Regions from separate parts of the Bacillus mojavensis genome, predicted to be linked through region 1. Evidence: a T-box and tRNA genes for the amino acid it is inferred to sense, from the RefSeq annotation. Region 1 holds a T-box; the other regions hold tRNA genes.
What was found. The T-box of region 1 lies ahead of ileS (isoleucine--tRNA ligase). A T-box ahead of a tRNA ligase gene usually reads a tRNA of that ligase, here a tRNA-Ile.
Positions count from the first base shown of each region.

Region 2: it has a tRNA-Ile gene. The T-box ahead of ileS (isoleucine--tRNA ligase) is inferred to sense a tRNA for this amino acid. The anticodon was not compared.
Region 3: it has a tRNA-Ile gene. The T-box ahead of ileS (isoleucine--tRNA ligase) is inferred to sense a tRNA for this amino acid. The anticodon was not compared.

Region 1 covers NZ_CP051464.1:1,615,192-1,621,517, reverse strand. The annotation lists gene HC660_RS08420 (RluA family pseudouridine synthase) at 1-223, opposite strand, end outside; gene lspA (signal peptidase II) at 225-689, opposite strand; gene ylyA (sporulation-related RNA polymerase-binding protein YlyA) at 800-1,174, opposite strand; gene ileS (isoleucine--tRNA ligase) at 1,317-4,082, opposite strand; T-box leader at 4,134-4,361, opposite strand; gene divIVA (septum site-determining protein DivIVA) at 4,424-4,918, opposite strand; gene HC660_RS08395 (YlmH family RNA-binding protein) at 5,013-5,786, opposite strand; gene HC660_RS08390 (YggT family protein) at 5,847-6,119, opposite strand; gene sepF (cell division protein SepF) at 6,126-6,326, opposite strand, start outside.
Region 2 covers NZ_CP051464.1:7,758-14,083, reverse strand. The annotation lists rRNA gene HC660_RS00055 (23S ribosomal RNA) at 1-2,634, opposite strand, end outside; tRNA gene HC660_RS00050 (tRNA-Ala) at 2,716-2,791, opposite strand; tRNA gene HC660_RS00045 (tRNA-Ile) at 2,804-2,880, opposite strand; rRNA gene HC660_RS00040 (16S ribosomal RNA) at 2,982-4,531, opposite strand; gene gyrA (DNA topoisomerase (ATP-hydrolyzing) subunit A) at 4,820-6,326, opposite strand, start outside.
Region 3 covers NZ_CP051464.1:27,915-34,240, forward strand. The annotation lists gene dnaX (DNA polymerase III subunit gamma/tau) at 1-342, shown strand, start outside; gene HC660_RS00135 (YbaB/EbfC family nucleoid-associated protein) at 366-689, shown strand; gene recR (recombination protein RecR) at 704-1,300, shown strand; gene HC660_RS00145 (YaaL family protein) at 1,319-1,543, shown strand; gene bofA (sigma-K factor-processing regulator BofA) at 1,610-1,873, shown strand; rRNA gene HC660_RS00155 (16S ribosomal RNA) at 2,121-3,669, shown strand; tRNA gene HC660_RS00160 (tRNA-Ile) at 3,771-3,847, shown strand; tRNA gene HC660_RS00165 (tRNA-Ala) at 3,860-3,935, shown strand; rRNA gene HC660_RS00170 (23S ribosomal RNA) at 4,017-6,326, shown strand, end outside.

The DNA of each region.
Region 1 (6,326 bases):
CCAGCACGTCGAGTGCTTCCGGCTCAGGTACAGTGACGGTCACCTGATCACCCGGCTGAATTTTATAATTCGCTTTCACCGGGCTTCCGTTTACGACAACTTGTCCGTCCTTCACCCATTGCTGAACCTGGGTTCTCGACCAACCATTTTCAGTCGATGCCAGAAATTTATCAATCCGCTCACTTTTTTGTTCTTCTGAAGCGGTTATGTCAAATTGATTCATTCTATTGCTCCTTCTTCTTTTTCCCGCTGTCCAACAGCATTTGTATAAATAAAAGCATTACGCCGACACATAATGAAGAGTCCGCGATATTAAAGATCGGGTAATTGTAATTGACGATAATGACATGGATAAAATCCACCACTTCCTGTCTGACAGCCCGGTCGATAAAATTGCCGATGGCGCCGCCAAGCATGAGTCCAAGGGAAACACCAAGAAGCTTTTGCCCTTTCGTATATCGCTGTATGTAATAAACAATACCAATAATGACTGCAGTTGTGATGAGGTAAAAAAACCACATCTGACCGGCTAATATCCCCCACGCCGCCCCCGTATTGCGATGGGAGGTAATATAGAATACCTGATCAATGATCGGTATGCTTTGTCCAAGTTCCATGTTCTTGACGACAAGCCATTTTGTCAGTTGATCAGCTGCGATAATAAGTAGTGCGATAACGTAATACAGCACAAACGTTCCTCCATTGTACGGTTACTTTAATCCATTATGCATTTTATCAATAAAAAGCACAGGAGTAAAGAAATATCAGCCTCTGTACAGACTTAATTGGGAAGGCGCTGTTATTCATACAGCGCCTGATCATACTCAATATCAGTTGATTTCCACAGAGGAAGCGTTTTTTTTTCAAATTGGACCGAATACAGAAAATCGTTTGCTGTTCGCGCTGTCGGCAGCACCGCCAGCTTTGATAGAGGAATGGGAGACCCAGTTTCTTCACAATATCCGAATGTGCCGTCCTCAATTTTTGACAATGCGAGAAGAACGTCCTGAAGCTCTTCTTTAATATGATAGATCAGAGTTGCTTTTTGTTTATGATTGATTGCTGCCTGCGGGCTTGTTGAAACCTGAAAGCAAGAATACTCAAATAATCTCGACTGTAATTCTTCTTTCATCAGAAGAAGTTCCGTATAAATTGCGGTCAGTTGATCATTCATTCATCACAACTCCTGCTCTTAACGTAATACCTATATTGTTACCTGTGAATGATGATCTAAAGCCCATAAGATTTTTCCTGACATTCTAAACGATGTCACTCTTGGCACAAAAAAAGCCCGGCTTGTGCGCCGGGCTCTTTCATTAATTCTGATAATACTTTTCAACGATTTCAGCGTTGCGCAGTGACAGTGTAGGATATTTCGGGTTTGCACCTACATCTTTAGAAATCACACGGGATCTCTCACACATTTCGCCTTCAGCTTTCTCGACAGCGATTTTCCCTGTCTCAAAGCTTTGCGCATCGTTTGGCGCTTCATTTTCTTCACTGATGGTTAATTCAGAAACAATAAACAGCTGAGAAAGATTTTCTTTAATAGAAGCTAATAGCTCTTTGTTTTCTTTATTCGGATACAACTTCAGGCTTGCTTCCAATGATTTACCGATGATTTTTTCATTTCGCGCTGTTTCTAACGCTTTTAGCACATCATCACGAAGAGACATAAAACGGTCAAACTTATCTTCTGTCGCTTCGCTGTTTGGAACCGCAATCGTTTCCGGCATATCTGTCAGCTGAACGCTTTGCTCGTCAACAAATGTTAAGTGAGACCACAATTCGTCAGCAGTATGAGGCAGAATCGGCGCTGTAAGCTTCACTAATGCAAGCAGCGTTTCATAGAATACAGTCTGCATGCTGCGTCTATCCGGATGATCCGCATGCTCAATGTATACAATATCCTTAGCGAAATCCAGATAGAATGAGCTTAATTCAATTGTACAGAAATTGTGGATGCTGTGATACACAACCGCAAATTCGTACTCGTCATACGCTTTTTTCACTTTATCAATCAGTTTGTTTAGCTTAATCAGCATATACTGATCGACTTCACGAAGATCTTCCACAGCCACCGCATTTGTTTTTGGATCAAAATCGAATAGGTTGCCGTGAAGGAAACGGAACGTGTTGCGGATTTTACGGTATACTTCAGCAACCTGCTTCAGAATCGCATCAGAGACGCGAACATCCGCCTGGTAGTCAACAGAAGACACCCATAATCTCAAAATGTCGGCGCCAAGCTGTTTCATAACTTTTGCTGGAACCACAACGTTACCGATGGATTTACTCATTTTGCGTCCTTCTCCATCCAGTGCAAATCCATGGCTGAGCACACCTTTATATGGCGCTTTTCCTGTTACGGCTACTGCTGTTGATAGAGATGAGTTAAACCAGCCCCGGTATTGGTCAGAGCCTTCAAGGTATAAATCAGCCGGCCGAACGAGATCCTCGCGCTCTTCAAGCACCGCTTGGTGGGAAGAACCAGAATCAAACCAAACATCCATGATGTCCTGTTCTTTTGTAAATGTGCCGTTCGGGCTACCAGGATGCGTAAAGCCTTCCGGAAGAAGATCCTTCGCTTCTTTTTCAAACCAAATGTTCGAGCCATGTTTTCTAAACAATTCTGAAACGTGCTCAATCGTTTCATCTGTGATGATTGGCTCACCGTTTTCAGCATAAAATACCGGAATCGGCACACCCCATGCACGCTGTCTGGAAATACACCAGTCGCCGCGGTCACGCACCATATTGTGCAAACGCTGCTCGCCCCATTCAGGAACCCATTTGGTTTCTTTAATGGCATCCAGCAGGTCTGATCTGAAATCTTTAATAGACGCAAACCATTGCGCAGTTGCTCTGAAAATGGTTGGTTTCTTTGTTCTCCAATCGTGCGGATAGGAGTGTGTAATGAATTCAAGCTTCACGAGCGCGCCTTTTTCTTCGAGCTGCTGTGTGATCACTTTGTTTGCATCATCATAGAACATACCTTCAAAGCCAGGAGCTTCGCTTGTCATCACACCTTTTTCATCAACCGGACAAAGGACGTCTAAGCCGTATTTTTGGCCAATGATAAAGTCATCTTCCCCATGTCCCGGTGCTGTATGAACACAGCCTGTTCCGGCGTCAGTTGTCACGTGATCGCCAAGCATAACGAGTGAATCTCTGCCGTATAGCGGGTGTTCAGCGATAATATTTTCGAGATCTTTCCCTTTGATCGTTCTTGTCACTTCATACTGCTCAAAGCCGCATGCAGAAGCTACAGCTTCAACCAGTGCACTTGCTACAACAAAGCGATCATCACCGACTGCAATCACGCTGTATTCTAGATCAGGATGCACCGAAATGCCGAGGTTTGCAGGGATCGTCCAAGGCGTTGTTGTCCAAATGATGATGCGCTCACCGTTTTCAAGCACTCCTTTTCCGTCTTTCACGCCAAACGCGACGTAAATAGATGCTGAGCGTTTGTCTTGATATTCGATTTCCGCTTCAGCTAAAGCAGACTCACTTGAAGGTGACCAGTTAACCGGTTTAAGGCCTTTATAAATGTAGCCTCGTTTTGCCATCTCACCGAAAACGCGGATTTGCTGTGCTTCATATTCCGGTTTCAGTGTCACATATGGATTTTCCCAGTCACCGCGGACTCCGAGACGCTTGAACTGCTCACGCTGACCCTCAATTTGCTTCCATGCATATTCTTCGCATAGCTTGCGGAATTCAGCTACTGACATTTCTTTGCGGTTCACTTTTTTGTTTTTTGTAAGAGCTGTTTCAATCGGCAATCCATGTGTATCCCAGCCCGGTACATATGGTGCGTTGTACCCGCTCATTGATTTGTAGCGGACGATGAAGTCCTTTAAAATTTTGTTAAGCGCGTGGCCCATGTGGATATCGCCGTTTGCGTACGGAGGTCCGTCATGTAAAACAAATTTCGGGCGGTCCTTCGTCCGTTCCTGTACTAGACTGTAGATATCCTGCTCCTCCCATTTCTTTTGCATGTCAGGCTCACGGTTTGGCAAATTGCCTCGCATCGGAAAATCTGTTTTCGGCATTAAGAGCGTGTCTTTGTAATCCATTTTCATTCCTCCACCAATTTTTTCAGAAAATAAAAAAAGCCCTCTCATCCCATAAGGGACGAGAAAGCTTATCTCGCGGTACCACCCTTTTAGAAAAAGCCAGGCTTACGCTTTTTCCTCTCGAGCATCGTAACGTGATGAACGTCCTAACCTACTGTGAGTTCAGAAAGGAAACTTAAGGGCTGATCTACATGATTCCGGCCATCCCGGACTTTCACCATCTCCGGGTCGCTATAAAGGCATGATGGAAACATGACTGTCCCTTTCAACCGTCTTTTCATCTGAATTTATGAACGTATTATATTCGACAAGCTAAGAAAATGTCAAGGTAATCAGAGAATTTATTCCTTTTCCTCAAACACAGCGTCGACTTCATATTCGAGCAGATGATCCCAATCATCATTTTTCAGAAGATCAAGCTGCGCTTCGATCAGCATTTGGAAACGTGTTCTGAACACTTTAGACTGTTTTTTCAGTTCTTCGATTTCCATTGCGATTTTTCTTGATTTCGATAAAGACTCATTGATGATGCGGTCAGCGTTTTTCTCCGCTTCCCGAACAATCAGCTTTGCTTCCTTTTGAGAATTGCGCTTTACGTCCTCAGCTGCTTCTTGGGCAACCAGAATCGATTTATTCAGCGTTTCTTCAATGTTGGCAAAGTGCCCGATTCTTTCATCTAGCTCATTCACTTTCGCTTCAAGCTCTGTTTTTTTACGGAGAACAATTTCGTAATCTTTTCTGACTTGGCTCAGAAATTCATTTACCTCGTCTTCATCATATCCGCGAAAACTTTTTGTAAACGTCTTATTGTGAATATCATTCGGCGTTAATGGCATGATGCCACCTCCATTTTTTACATTTCAGTACGGTTATCTAGTTCACATTATAAAGCAAATTCAACACAGATGGAGAAAAAAACTGAAAAACCGACTATTTTTGTCGTTCAAACGTGACTCTCCACTTGTCTTTTTTGGTTTTCCCTTCGATTTTTGTCAGACTGCAGCGGCCAAAGCCCCTGATAGAGAGCATGTCCCCTTCAGCAACCTGGTAAGAAGGATCTTCAACAACCTTCCAGTTCACTTTTACAAGACCGTTTTTCACCAGCGTTTGTGATTTCTGGCGTGATTGCCTGCTCATAGAGGCGCAGACTGCGTCAAGCCTTAAAGAAGAAACGGTATCATCTCTTATTTCGACATCTAGTGCGGGAATTTTAAGGTCTGACAAGTCAATTTTCTCAAGCTTGACCGCGGCTTTTCCGGCTTGGGTAAGCTGAGCTGCAACAAAATCGGCTGTTTCAGCTGAGACAATGATTTGCACTGCCGTCTCTGAAAACACTAAATCTCCAAACTTTTGCCGCTTCAGGCCGATTCCCATTAATGAACCAAGAAGAGACCGGTGATCGACCGTCACAAATTTTTCAGCATAGCGGACGTCAAACGCCTGAAGCTCAAAATCTGATTCTTCCGGCGTGATATACTCAGGATATAAAATTGCCCGTTTTCGCTCCGCTCTGCCATAGCCGCCGCAAAAAGCCAGTCCTACATCTGCCTGTCCCGTGACAGCAGCGAGAATGACCTGTTCCCGGGGATCTAAAAAGTCGGTCAGCTTCATCCGGTACTGCTCCTGGACAATTCTTTTCCATTCGAGTGCCTGATCGATAAAGGCACGCTCGTCTTTTCTGAAGTGCTGATAAATATCGCTCATCGTCTTTCCCTTCTATGTAAAGAGGCTTGGCAGCAGCCAAGCCCCTATCAAACTGTCACCTTAAAAGGCAATCATGCGATAAAGCCCCCACAGGCCGGTTGTCGCAAACCGCAGCACGAGAATGGCTACGATTGGTGAAATATCCAGCATTGCAATTGGGGGGATAATTTTTCTGAATGGCTCGAGATATGGTTCACAGATCGAAGCTAAAAAACGTCCGACTCCTGTTTCCCTCGTACTCGGCACCCATGACATAAAAATATATATGATCAGGGCAAATGAGTATATTGTAATTAATAAGCTTAAAACCGAAAAAACTTGATAAAGGATCATCTCGCTTTACCACCTCTGATCGTCTTCAGATATGAGCTCAGAAATTGTGCCTGATACATCTACGTTGTCAGGCGTGCATAGGAAAATATCTGAACCAATTCTTTGGATATCGCCGCCAATGGCGTAAACGGTTCCGCTTAAGAAGTCAACAATCCGTTTCGCCTGGTCATGCTGTATCCGCTGAAGATTGACGACAACTGCCCGCCT
Region 2 (6,326 bases), 1.6 Mb from region 1:
AACTGTCTCACGACGTTCTGAACCCAGCTCGCGTACCGCTTTAATGGGCGAACAGCCCAACCCTTGGGACCGACTACAGCCCCAGGATGCGATGAGCCGACATCGAGGTGCCAAACCTCCCCGTCGATGTGGACTCTTGGGGGAGATAAGCCTGTTATCCCCGGGGTAGCTTTTATCCGTTGAGCGATGGCCCTTCCATGCGGAACCACCGGATCACTAAGCCCGACTTTCGTCCCTGCTCGACTTGTAGGTCTCGCAGTCAAGCTCCCTTGTGCCTTTACACTCTGCGAATGATTTCCAACCATTCTGAGGGAACCTTTGGGCGCCTCCGTTACCTTTTAGGAGGCGACCGCCCCAGTCAAACTGCCCACCTGACACTGTCTCCCCGCCCGATAAGGGCGGCGGGTTAGAAGGTCAATACAGCCAGGGTAGTATCCCACCGATGCCTCCACCGAAGCTGGCGCTCCGGTTTCCAAGGCTCCTACCTATCCTGTACAAGCTGTACCAACATTCAATATCAGGCTGCAGTAAAGCTCCACGGGGTCTTTCCGTCCTGTCGCGGGTAACCTGCATCTTCACAGGTACTATAATTTCACCGAGTCTCTCGTTGAGACAGTGCCCAGATCGTTGCGCCTTTCGTGCGGGTCGGAACTTACCCGACAAGGAATTTCGCTACCTTAGGACCGTTATAGTTACGGCCGCCGTTTACTGGGGCTTCAATTCGCACCTTCGCTTACGCTAAGCGCTCCTCTTAACCTTCCAGCACCGGGCAGGCGTCAGCCCCTATACTTCGCCTTACGGCTTCGCAGAGACCTGTGTTTTTGCTAAACAGTCGCCTGGGCCTATTCACTGCGGCTCTCTCGGGCTTTCACCCTAACAGAGCACCCCTTCTCCCGAAGTTACGGGGTCATTTTGCCGAGTTCCTTAACGAGAGTTCTCTCGATCACCTTAGGATTCTCTCCTCGCCTACCTGTGTCGGTTTGCGGTACGGGCACCTCTCACCTCGCTAGAGGCTTTTCTTGGCAGTGTGGAATCAGGAACTTCGCTACTAAATTTCGCTCGCCATCACAGCTCAGCCTTACGGGAAACGGATTTGCCTATTTCCCAGCCTAACTGCTTGGACGCGGATATCCAATACCGCGCTTACCCTATCCTCCTGCGTCCCCCCATTGCTCAAATGGTGAGGAGGTGGTACAGGAATATCAACCTGTTGTCCATCGCCTACGCCTTTCGGCCTCGGCTTAGGTCCCGACTAACCCTGAGCGGACGAGCCTTCCTCAGGAAACCTTAGGCATTCGGTGGAGGGGATTCTCACCCCTCTTTCGCTACTCATACCGGCATTCTCACTTCTAAGCGCTCCACCAGTCCTTCCGGTCTGGCTTCACAGCCCTTAGAACGCTCTCCTACCACTGTTCGAAGAACAGTCCGCAGCTTCGGTGATACGTTTAGCCCCGGTACATTTTCGGCGCAGAGTCACTCGACCAGTGAGCTATTACGCACTCTTTAAATGGTGGCTGCTTCTAAGCCAACATCCTGGTTGTCTAAGCAACTCCACATCCTTTTCCACTTAACGTATACTTTGGGACCTTAGCTGGCGGTCTGGGCTGTTTCCCTTTCGACTACGGATCTTATCACTCGCAGTCTGACTCCCAAGGATAAGTCATTGGCATTCGGAGTTTGACTGAATTCGGTAACCCGGTAGGGGCCCCTAGTCCAATCAGTGCTCTACCTCCAAGACTCTTACCTTGAGGCTAGCCCTAAAGCTATTTCGGAGAGAACCAGCTATCTCCAGGTTCGATTGGCATTTCACCCCTACCCACACCTCATCCCCGCACTTTTCAACGTGCGTGGGTTCGGGCCTCCATTCAGTGTTACCTGAACTTCACCCTGGACATGGGTAGATCACCTGGTTTCGGGTCTACGACCACGTACTCATGCGCCCTATTCAGACTCGCTTTCGCTGCGGCTCCGCATCTTCTGCTTAACCTTGCACGGGATCGTAACTCGCCGGTTCATTCTACAAAAGGCACGCCATCACCCGTTAACGGGCTCTGACTACTTGTAGGCACACGGTTTCAGGATCTCTTTCACTCCCCTTCCGGGGTGCTTTTCACCTTTCCCTCACGGTACTGGTTCACTATCGGTCACTAGGGAGTATTTAGCCTTGGGAGATGGTCCTCCCGGATTCCGACGGAATTTCACGTGTTCCGCCGTACTCAGGATCCACTCTGGAGAGAACGAAGTTTTGACTACAGGGCTGTTACCTTCTATGGCGGGCCTTTCCAGACCTCTTCATCTACCTCGTTCCTTTGTAACTCCGTATAGAGTGTCCTACAACCCCAAGAGGCAAGCCTCTTGGTTTGGGCTAATCCCGTTTCGCTCGCCGCTACTCAGGGAATCGCATTTGCTTTCTCTTCCTCCGGGTACTTAGATGTTTCAGTTCCCCGGGTCTGCCTTCTCATATCCTATGAATTCAGATATGGATACCACTCCATTACGAGTGGTGGGTTTCCCCATTCGGAAATCTCCGGATCAAAGCTTGCTTACAGCTCCCCGAAGCATATCGGTGTTCGTCCCGTCCTTCATCGGCTCCTAGTGCCAAGGCATCCACCGTGCGCCCTTTCTAACTTAACCGTTAAAAAGAATCACTATGTGATATCTTGTGTTACTAATTGAATGTGATGTCTACTGTTATCTAGTTTTCAAAGAACACGTTGGTGGAGCCTAGCGGGATCGAACCGCTGACCTCCTGCGTGCAAAGCAGGCGCTCTCCCAGCTGAGCTAAGGCCCCATTTGTATAAGATGGTGGGCCTGAGTGGACTCGAACCACCGACCTCACGCTTATCAGGCGTGCGCTCTAACCAGCTGAGCTACAGGCCCATCTTAACTTATTCAAGGAACAAAGTTCCTTCAAAACTAAACAAGACAGGGAACGTTCTGTTTATAAGACCCAAGGTCTTATATTCCGTAAATATCCTTAGAAAGGAGGTGATCCAGCCGCACCTTCCGATACGGCTACCTTGTTACGACTTCACCCCAATCATCTGTCCCACCTTCGGCGGCTGGCTCCATAAAGGTTACCTCACCGACTTCGGGTGTTACAAACTCTCGTGGTGTGACGGGCGGTGTGTACAAGGCCCGGGAACGTATTCACCGCGGCATGCTGATCCGCGATTACTAGCGATTCCAGCTTCACGCAGTCGAGTTGCAGACTGCGATCCGAACTGAGAACAGATTTGTGGGATTGGCTTAACCTCGCGGTTTTGCTGCCCTTTGTTCTGTCCATTGTAGCACGTGTGTAGCCCAGGTCATAAGGGGCATGATGATTTGACGTCATCCCCACCTTCCTCCGGTTTGTCACCGGCAGTCACCTTAGAGTGCCCAACTGAATGCTGGCAACTAAGATCAAGGGTTGCGCTCGTTGCGGGACTTAACCCAACATCTCACGACACGAGCTGACGACAACCATGCACCACCTGTCACTCTGCCCCCGAAGGGGACGTCCTATCTCTAGGATTGTCAGAGGATGTCAAGACCTGGTAAGGTTCTTCGCGTTGCTTCGAATTAAACCACATGCTCCACCGCTTGTGCGGGCCCCCGTCAATTCCTTTGAGTTTCAGTCTTGCGACCGTACTCCCCAGGCGGAGTGCTTAATGCGTTAGCTGCAGCACTAAGGGGCGGAAACCCCCTAACACTTAGCACTCATCGTTTACGGCGTGGACTACCAGGGTATCTAATCCTGTTCGCTCCCCACGCTTTCGCTCCTCAGCGTCAGTTACAGACCAGAGAGTCGCCTTCGCCACTGGTGTTCCTCCACATCTCTACGCATTTCACCGCTACACGTGGAATTCCACTCTCCTCTTCTGCACTCAAGTTCCCCAGTTTCCAATGACCCTCCCCGGTTGAGCCGGGGGCTTTCACATCAGACTTAAGGAACCGCCTGCGAGCCCTTTACGCCCAATAATTCCGGACAACGCTTGCCACCTACGTATTACCGCGGCTGCTGGCACGTAGTTAGCCGTGGCTTTCTGGTTAGGTACCGTCAAGGTACCGCCCTATTCGAACGGTACTTGTTCTTCCCTAACAACAGAGCTTTACGATCCGAAAACCTTCATCACTCACGCGGCGTTGCTCCGTCAGACTTTCGTCCATTGCGGAAGATTCCCTACTGCTGCCTCCCGTAGGAGTCTGGGCCGTGTCTCAGTCCCAGTGTGGCCGATCACCCTCTCAGGTCGGCTACGCATCGTTGCCTTGGTGAGCCGTTACCTCACCAACTAGCTAATGCGCCGCGGGTCCATCTGTAAGTGGTAGCCGAAGCCACCTTTTATGTTTGAACCATGCGGTTCAAACAAGCATCCGGTATTAGCCCCGGTTTCCCGGAGTTATCCCAGTCTTACAGGCAGGTTACCCACGTGTTACTCACCCGTCCGCCGCTAACATCAGGGAGCAAGCTCCCATCTGTCCGCTCGACTTGCATGTATTAGGCACGCCGCCAGCGTTCGTCCTGAGCCAGGATCAAACTCTCCGATAAAGTAGTTTGACTGACTACGCACATCGCTGTGCGATTTATTTAAAACTTGAATTAACAGGTACGTTTTGTCTTGTTTAGTTTTCAAAGAACTTTGCGCGCCTCTCTCGAAGCGACTACTTAATAGTAACATTTTTAGTTAACTAGGTCAACACTTTTTTTAAAAAATGTTTTCATCTAGTAATGTCATATCTTTTTTAAAAGACAACAGAAATGATTATACCATAATTCTTCTCACTGTAAAGAGTTTTTGATATAAAAAAGCGCAGCTGGTATAGCCGCGCTTTTTCTTTAACTTTCTTGCGTCTCTTCTTGCTCATTTTCTTCATTATCATCGTTTTTCTCAACTAATGCGACTGTGGCAACATGCTCTTGTTCCGCCATTCTGATGAGACGTACGCCTTGAGTTACGCGTCCGGTAGTTGAGATATCATTGATATCCATTCTGATGAGTACACCGCTGGCAGTAATAATCATCAGATCCTCTTCACCTTTGGTAGCTTTCACCGCTACTAAATGGCCGTTGTTCTCCGTGATTTTACATGTTTTCAGTCCTTTTCCGCCTCGGCTTTGGGTTCTGTATTCTTCAGCCGGAGTTCGTTTACCGTAACCTTTCTCAGTCACGATAAGGACATCAGATTCTTCCTCTAATATTTCCATGCCGACGACAATATCGTCATCAGTAAGGGTGATGCCTTTTACGCCTGCCGCTGTTCTTCCCATTTCCCTAACATCTGTTTCAGAGAAACGAATCAGCAGTCCGTTTTTCGTTCCGATGATGATTTGTTTTGTGCCGTCAGTAAGCCGGACACCCATTAATTCATCATCTTCCCGCAAGCTCAGCGCAATTAAGCCGTTGTTACGGATATTAGCAAACTGAGACAGTGAAGTGCGTTTTGAAATCCCATGTTTTGTTGTGAAGAAGAGATAGAGATCTTCTTCGAATGCGGTGACTGGGATAATTGCGTTAATCCATTCACCTTTTTCTACCTCCAACAGATTGATAATCGGGATTCCCTTAGCGGTTCTACCGTATTCAGGGATTTCATACCCTTTTGCACGATACACTTTCCCTTTGTTGGAGAAGAAGAGAATCGTGTCATGTGTTGAAGTAGAGATCAAATGTTCAACGAAATCATCTTCGTTTGTTCCCATTCCCTGAACGCCTTTTCCTCCGCGCTTTTGACTGCGGTAGGTCGAAGCAGGCAGACGTTTGATATATCCGTTATGTGTCAGGGTGACAACGATGTTCTCTCTTTCGATGAGATCTTCATCTTCAATTGTTTCAAGACCGGCAGTAACGATCTCAGTGCGTCTTTCATCGTTGAAACGCTCTTTAATTTCTGTAAGCTCTTCACGGATGATCTCAAGCACTTTTTCTTCATTGGCCAAGATTTCTTTAAGCTCTGCAATTAATTTAATAAGGGATTGGTATTCTTCTTCAATCTTTTCTCGTTCCAATCCTGTTAAACGCTGGAGCCTCATGTCTAGAATAGCTTGGGCTTGCTTTTCGGTCAGCGAGAATTGTTCAATTAACCCTGTTCTCGCAATTTCAGCAGTTTGAGAGCTACGGATAAGGGATATAACTGCATCAAGATGATCAAGAGCAATCCTTAATCCTTCCAAGATATGCGCTCTTGCCTCCGCTTTACGCAATTCATAAGCTGTACGGCGTCTGATAACGACTTTTTGATGATCTAGGTAATGCACCAGACATTGCTTTAAATTTAATACCTTCGGCTCACCGTCAACAAGCGCGAGCATATTAATCCCGAAGGAGGTTTGCAGGGCTGTCTGT
Region 3 (6,326 bases), 1.6 Mb from region 1:
CAAAACAAAGTATCTCATGCTGCGCTGCTGAATGACAGTGAACCTGTGGCTGCAGCTTCTACAGCATTTGTACTGAAATTCAAATATGAAATACATTGTAAAATGGTCGCGGAGGATAACAACGGAGTCCGGACTAATCTTGAACAGATTTTAGAATCAATGCTCGGTAAAAGAATAGATTTGATTGGCGTTCCAGAAGCACAATGGGGTAAAATAAGAGAAGAATTTTTAGTAGATCATCAGCAGGAAAATGAAGGATCAAATGAACCGGCTGAAGAAGACCCGCTTATTGCCGAGGCGAAAAAGCTTGTCGGAGCGGATTTAATTGAAATAAAAGACTAACAATATGAAAGAGAGTGAATGCTATGCGTGGCGGAATGGGAAATATGCAAAAAATGATGAAGCAAATGCAAAAAATGCAAAAGGATATGGCCAAAGCTCAAGAAGAGCTTGCAGAAAAGGTAGTTGAAGGAACTGCAGGCGGCGGTATGGTAACAGTAAAAGCAAACGGGCAAAAAGAAATTCTGGATGTCATCATTAATGAAGATGTAGTTGACCCGGAAGATATCGAAATGCTTCAGGATTTAGTGCTTGCTGCAACAAATGAAGCCTTGAAAAAAGTTGACGAGATCACAAACGAAACAATGGGTCAATTTACAAAAGGAATGAACATGCCAGGTTTGTTCTAGGGGGATAAAAGAAAATGCAATATCCTGAACCAATATCAAAGCTGATCGACAGCTTTATGAAATTGCCAGGGATCGGACCGAAAACAGCGGTTCGTCTGGCTTTTTTTGTTCTAGGTATGAAAGAAGATGTGGTATTAGATTTTGCGAAGGCATTGGTAAATGCGAAACGCAATCTGACATATTGTTCAGTTTGCGGGCATATTACAGATCAGGACCCTTGTTATATATGTGAAGATACAAGAAGGGATAAGTCCATTATCTGTGTTGTGCAAGACCCTAAGGATGTTATTGCTATGGAGAAAATGAAAGAATACAACGGACAGTATCATGTTCTCCACGGCGCCATTTCCCCAATGGACGGCATCGGACCAGAGGATATAAAGATACCAGAATTGTTAAAACGATTACAGGATGATCAAGTGACAGAAGTGATTCTCGCAACAAACCCTAATATAGAAGGGGAAGCAACAGCGATGTATATATCAAGGCTCTTGAAGCCATCTGGTATTAAGCTCTCCCGTATTGCCCACGGACTGCCCGTCGGCGGTGACTTGGAATATGCTGATGAGGTCACTCTTTCTAAAGCACTTGAAGGAAGACGTGAATTGTAAGGGAGGAAAAAGCGATCCATGGGTTTTCTTCGCAAGAAAACATTGAGAAGAGAGTTTGATGAAAAACTAATCGAGCAGCTTTTTAAGCAAAAGGAAGAGTGGAATAGGCAAAAGAAGCTGGTCGAAAAAAGCCTTGAGCCATCAGCTGAGGTTTTATGCGAGCTGAAAGTAGCTGAAGCGAAGTATTTTTTTTACTTGAGGGAAGCGAAACAGCGAAATTTGACAATCAGCCGGTGGAAGTAAGTGGTCTAAACTCCTGGATCTTCTCATAAGCTTGTACTAGAACAAGCGAAGGGGATGAGAAGATTCATGGAGCCTATTTTCATTATAGGGATTATTTTAGGACTAGTTATTCTTCTGTTTTTATCAGGTTCACCTGCAAAGCCGCTAAAGTGGATTGGTATAACTGCTGTTAAATGTGTAGCGGGTGCTTTGTTGTTGGTATGTGTGAACATGTTCGGAGGCAGCCTTGGCATCCATGTGCCGATTAATATTGTCACAACAGCCATAAGCGGAATTTTGGGCATACCGGGAATAGCAGCGTTAGTAGTGATTAAGCATTTTATTGTTTAATTCATATTATATATTGACTTTAAGACGTAAGGGTGTTATTCTAATATACGTCGCTGATGACGGATAAACTTTTTAAAGAAATTACGAAAAAAAGTTGTTGACGGAAACAGCAGAAAATGTTATGATAATAAAGTCGCTTAAAGAGCGATTGCAAAGTTCTTTGAAAACTAAACAAGACAAAACGTACCTGTTAATTCAAGTTTTATTATAAAATCGCACAGCGATGTGCGTAGTCAGTCAAACTACTTTATCGGAGAGTTTGATCCTGGCTCAGGACGAACGCTGGCGGCGTGCCTAATACATGCAAGTCGAGCGGACAGATGGGAGCTTGCTCCCTGATGTTAGCGGCGGACGGGTGAGTAACACGTGGGTAACCTGCCTGTAAGACTGGGATAACTCCGGGAAACCGGGGCTAATACCGGATGCTTGTTTGAACCGCATGGTTCAAACATAAAAGGTGGCTTCGGCTACCACTTACAGATGGACCCGCGGCGCATTAGCTAGTTGGTGAGGTAACGGCTCACCAAGGCAACGATGCGTAGCCGACCTGAGAGGGTGATCGGCCACACTGGGACTGAGACACGGCCCAGACTCCTACGGGAGGCAGCAGTAGGGAATCTTCCGCAATGGACGAAAGTCTGACGGAGCAACGCCGCGTGAGTGATGAAGGTTTTCGGATCGTAAAGCTCTGTTGTTAGGGAAGAACAAGTACCGTTCAAATAGGGCGGTACCTTGACGGTACCTAACCAGAAAGCCACGGCTAACTACGTGCCAGCAGCCGCGGTAATACGTAGGTGGCAAGCGTTGTCCGGAATTATTGGGCGTAAAGGGCTCGCAGGCGGTTCCTTAAGTCTGATGTGAAAGCCCCCGGCTCAACCGGGGAGGGTCATTGGAAACTGGGGAACTTGAGTGCAGAAGAGGAGAGTGGAATTCCACGTGTAGCGGTGAAATGCGTAGAGATGTGGAGGAACACCAGTGGCGAAGGCGACTCTCTGGTCTGTAACTGACGCTGAGGAGCGAAAGCGTGGGGAGCGAACAGGATTAGATACCCTGGTAGTCCACGCCGTAAACGATGAGTGCTAAGTGTTAGGGGGTTTCCGCCCCTTAGTGCTGCAGCTAACGCATTAAGCACTCCGCCTGGGGAGTACGGTCGCAAGACTGAAACTCAAAGGAATTGACGGGGGCCCGCACAAGCGGTGGAGCATGTGGTTTAATTCGAAGCAACGCGAAGAACCTTACCAGGTCTTGACATCCTCTGACAATCCTAGAGATAGGACGTCCCCTTCGGGGCAGAGTGACAGGTGGTGCATGGTTGTCGTCAGCTCGTGTCGTGAGATGTTGGGTTAAGTCCCGCAACGAGCGCAACCCTTGATCTTAGTTGCCAGCATTCAGTTGGGCACTCTAAGGTGACTGCCGGTGACAAACCGGAGGAAGGTGGGGATGACGTCAAATCATCATGCCCCTTATGACCTGGGCTACACACGTGCTACAATGGACAGAACAAAGGGCAGCGAAACCGCGAGGTTAAGCCAATCCCACAAATCTGTTCTCAGTTCGGATCGCAGTCTGCAACTCGACTGCGTGAAGCTGGAATCGCTAGTAATCGCGGATCAGCATGCCGCGGTGAATACGTTCCCGGGCCTTGTACACACCGCCCGTCACACCACGAGAGTTTGTAACACCCGAAGTCGGTGAGGTAACCTTTATGGAGCCAGCCGCCGAAGGTGGGACAGATGATTGGGGTGAAGTCGTAACAAGGTAGCCGTATCGGAAGGTGCGGCTGGATCACCTCCTTTCTAAGGATATTTACGGAATATAAGGCCTTGGGTCTTATAAACAGAACGTTCCCTGTCTTGTTTAGTTTTGAAGGAACTTTGTTCCTTGAATAAGTTAAGATGGGCCTGTAGCTCAGCTGGTTAGAGCGCACGCCTGATAAGCGTGAGGTCGGTGGTTCGAGTCCACTCAGGCCCACCATCTTATACAAATGGGGCCTTAGCTCAGCTGGGAGAGCGCCTGCTTTGCACGCAGGAGGTCAGCGGTTCGATCCCGCTAGGCTCCACCAACGTGTTCTTTGAAAACTAGATAACAGTAGACATCACATTCAATTAGTAACACAAGATATCACATAGTGATTCTTTTTAACGGTTAAGTTAGAAAGGGCGCACGGTGGATGCCTTGGCACTAGGAGCCGATGAAGGACGGGACGAACACCGATATGCTTCGGGGAGCTGTAAGCAAGCTTTGATCCGGAGATTTCCGAATGGGGAAACCCACCACTCGTAATGGAGTGGTATCCATATCTGAATTCATAGGATATGAGAAGGCAGACCCGGGGAACTGAAACATCTAAGTACCCGGAGGAAGAGAAAGCAAATGCGATTCCCTGAGTAGCGGCGAGCGAAACGGGATTAGCCCAAACCAAGAGGCTTGCCTCTTGGGGTTGTAGGACACTCTATACGGAGTTACAAAGGAACGAGGTAGATGAAGAGGTCTGGAAAGGCCCGCCATAGAAGGTAACAGCCCTGTAGTCAAAACTTCGTTCTCTCCAGAGTGGATCCTGAGTACGGCGGAACACGTGAAATTCCGTCGGAATCCGGGAGGACCATCTCCCAAGGCTAAATACTCCCTAGTGACCGATAGTGAACCAGTACCGTGAGGGAAAGGTGAAAAGCACCCCGGAAGGGGAGTGAAAGAGATCCTGAAACCGTGTGCCTACAAGTAGTCAGAGCCCGTTAACGGGTGATGGCGTGCCTTTTGTAGAATGAACCGGCGAGTTACGATCCCGTGCAAGGTTAAGCAGAAGATGCGGAGCCGCAGCGAAAGCGAGTCTGAATAGGGCGCATGAGTACGTGGTCGTAGACCCGAAACCAGGTGATCTACCCATGTCCAGGGTGAAGTTCAGGTAACACTGAATGGAGGCCCGAACCCACGCACGTTGAAAAGTGCGGGGATGAGGTGTGGGTAGGGGTGAAATGCCAATCGAACCTGGAGATAGCTGGTTCTCTCCGAAATAGCTTTAGGGCTAGCCTCAAGGTAAGAGTCTTGGAGGTAGAGCACTGATTGGACTAGGGGCCCCTACCGGGTTACCGAATTCAGTCAAACTCCGAATGCCAATGACTTATCCTTGGGAGTCAGACTGCGAGTGATAAGATCCGTAGTCGAAAGGGAAACAGCCCAGACCGCCAGCTAAGGTCCCAAAGTATACGTTAAGTGGAAAAGGATGTGGAGTTGCTTAGACAACCAGGATGTTGGCTTAGAAGCAGCCACCATTTAAAGAGTGCGTAATAGCTCACTGGTCGAGTGACTCTGCGCCGAAAATGTACCGGGGCTAAACGTATCACCGAAGCTGCGGACTGTTCTTCGAACAGTGGTAGGAGAGCGTTCTAAGGGCTGTGAAGCCAGACCGGAAGGACTGGTGGAGCGCTTAGAAGTGAGAATGCCGGTATGAGTAGCGAAAGAGGGGTGAGAATCCCCTCCACCGAATGCCTAAGGTTTCCTGAGGAAGGCTCGTCCGCTCAGGGTTAGTCGGGACCTAAGCCGAGGCCGAAAGGCGTAGGCGATGGACAACAGGTTGATATTCCTGTACCACCTCCTCACCATTTGAGCAATGGGGGGACGCAGGAGGATAGGGTAAGCGCGGTATTGGATATCCGCGTCCAAGCAGTTAGGCTGGGAAATAGGCAAATCCGTTTCCCATAAGGCTGAGCTGTGATGGCGAGCGAAATTTAGTAGCGAAGTTCCTGATTCCACACTGCCAAGAAAAGCCTCTAGCGAGGTGAGAGGTGCCCGTACCGCAAACCGACACAGGTAGGCGAGGAGAGAATCCTAAGGTGATCGAGAGAACTCTCGTTAAGGAACTCGGCAAAATGACCCCGTAACTTCGGGAGAAGGGGTGCTCTGTTAGGGTGCAAGCCCGAGAGAGCCGCAGTGAATAGGCCCAGGCGACTGTTTAGCAAAAACACAGGTCTCTGCGAAGCCGTAAGGCGAAGTATAGGGGCTGACGCCTGCCCGGTGCTGGAAGGTTAAGAGGAGCGCTTAGCGTAAGCGAAGGTGCGAATTGAAGCCCCAGTAAACGGCGGCCGTAACTATAACGGTCCTAAGGTAGCGAAATTCCTTGTCGGGTAAGTTCCGACCCGCACGAAAGGCGCAACGATCTGGGCACTGTCTCAACGAGAGACTCGGTGAAATTATAGTACCTGTGAAGATGCAGGTTACCCGCGACAGGACGGAAAGACCCCGTGGAGCTTTACTGCAGCCTGATATTGAATGTTGGTACAGCTTGTACAGGATAGGTAGGAGCCTTGGAAACCGGAGCGCCAGCTTCGGTGGAGGCATCGGTGGGATACTACCCTGGCTGTATTGACCTTCTAACCCGCCGCCCTTATCGGGCGGGGAGACAGTGTCAGGTGGGCAGTTTGACTGGGGCGGTCGCCTCCTAAAAGGTAACGGAGGC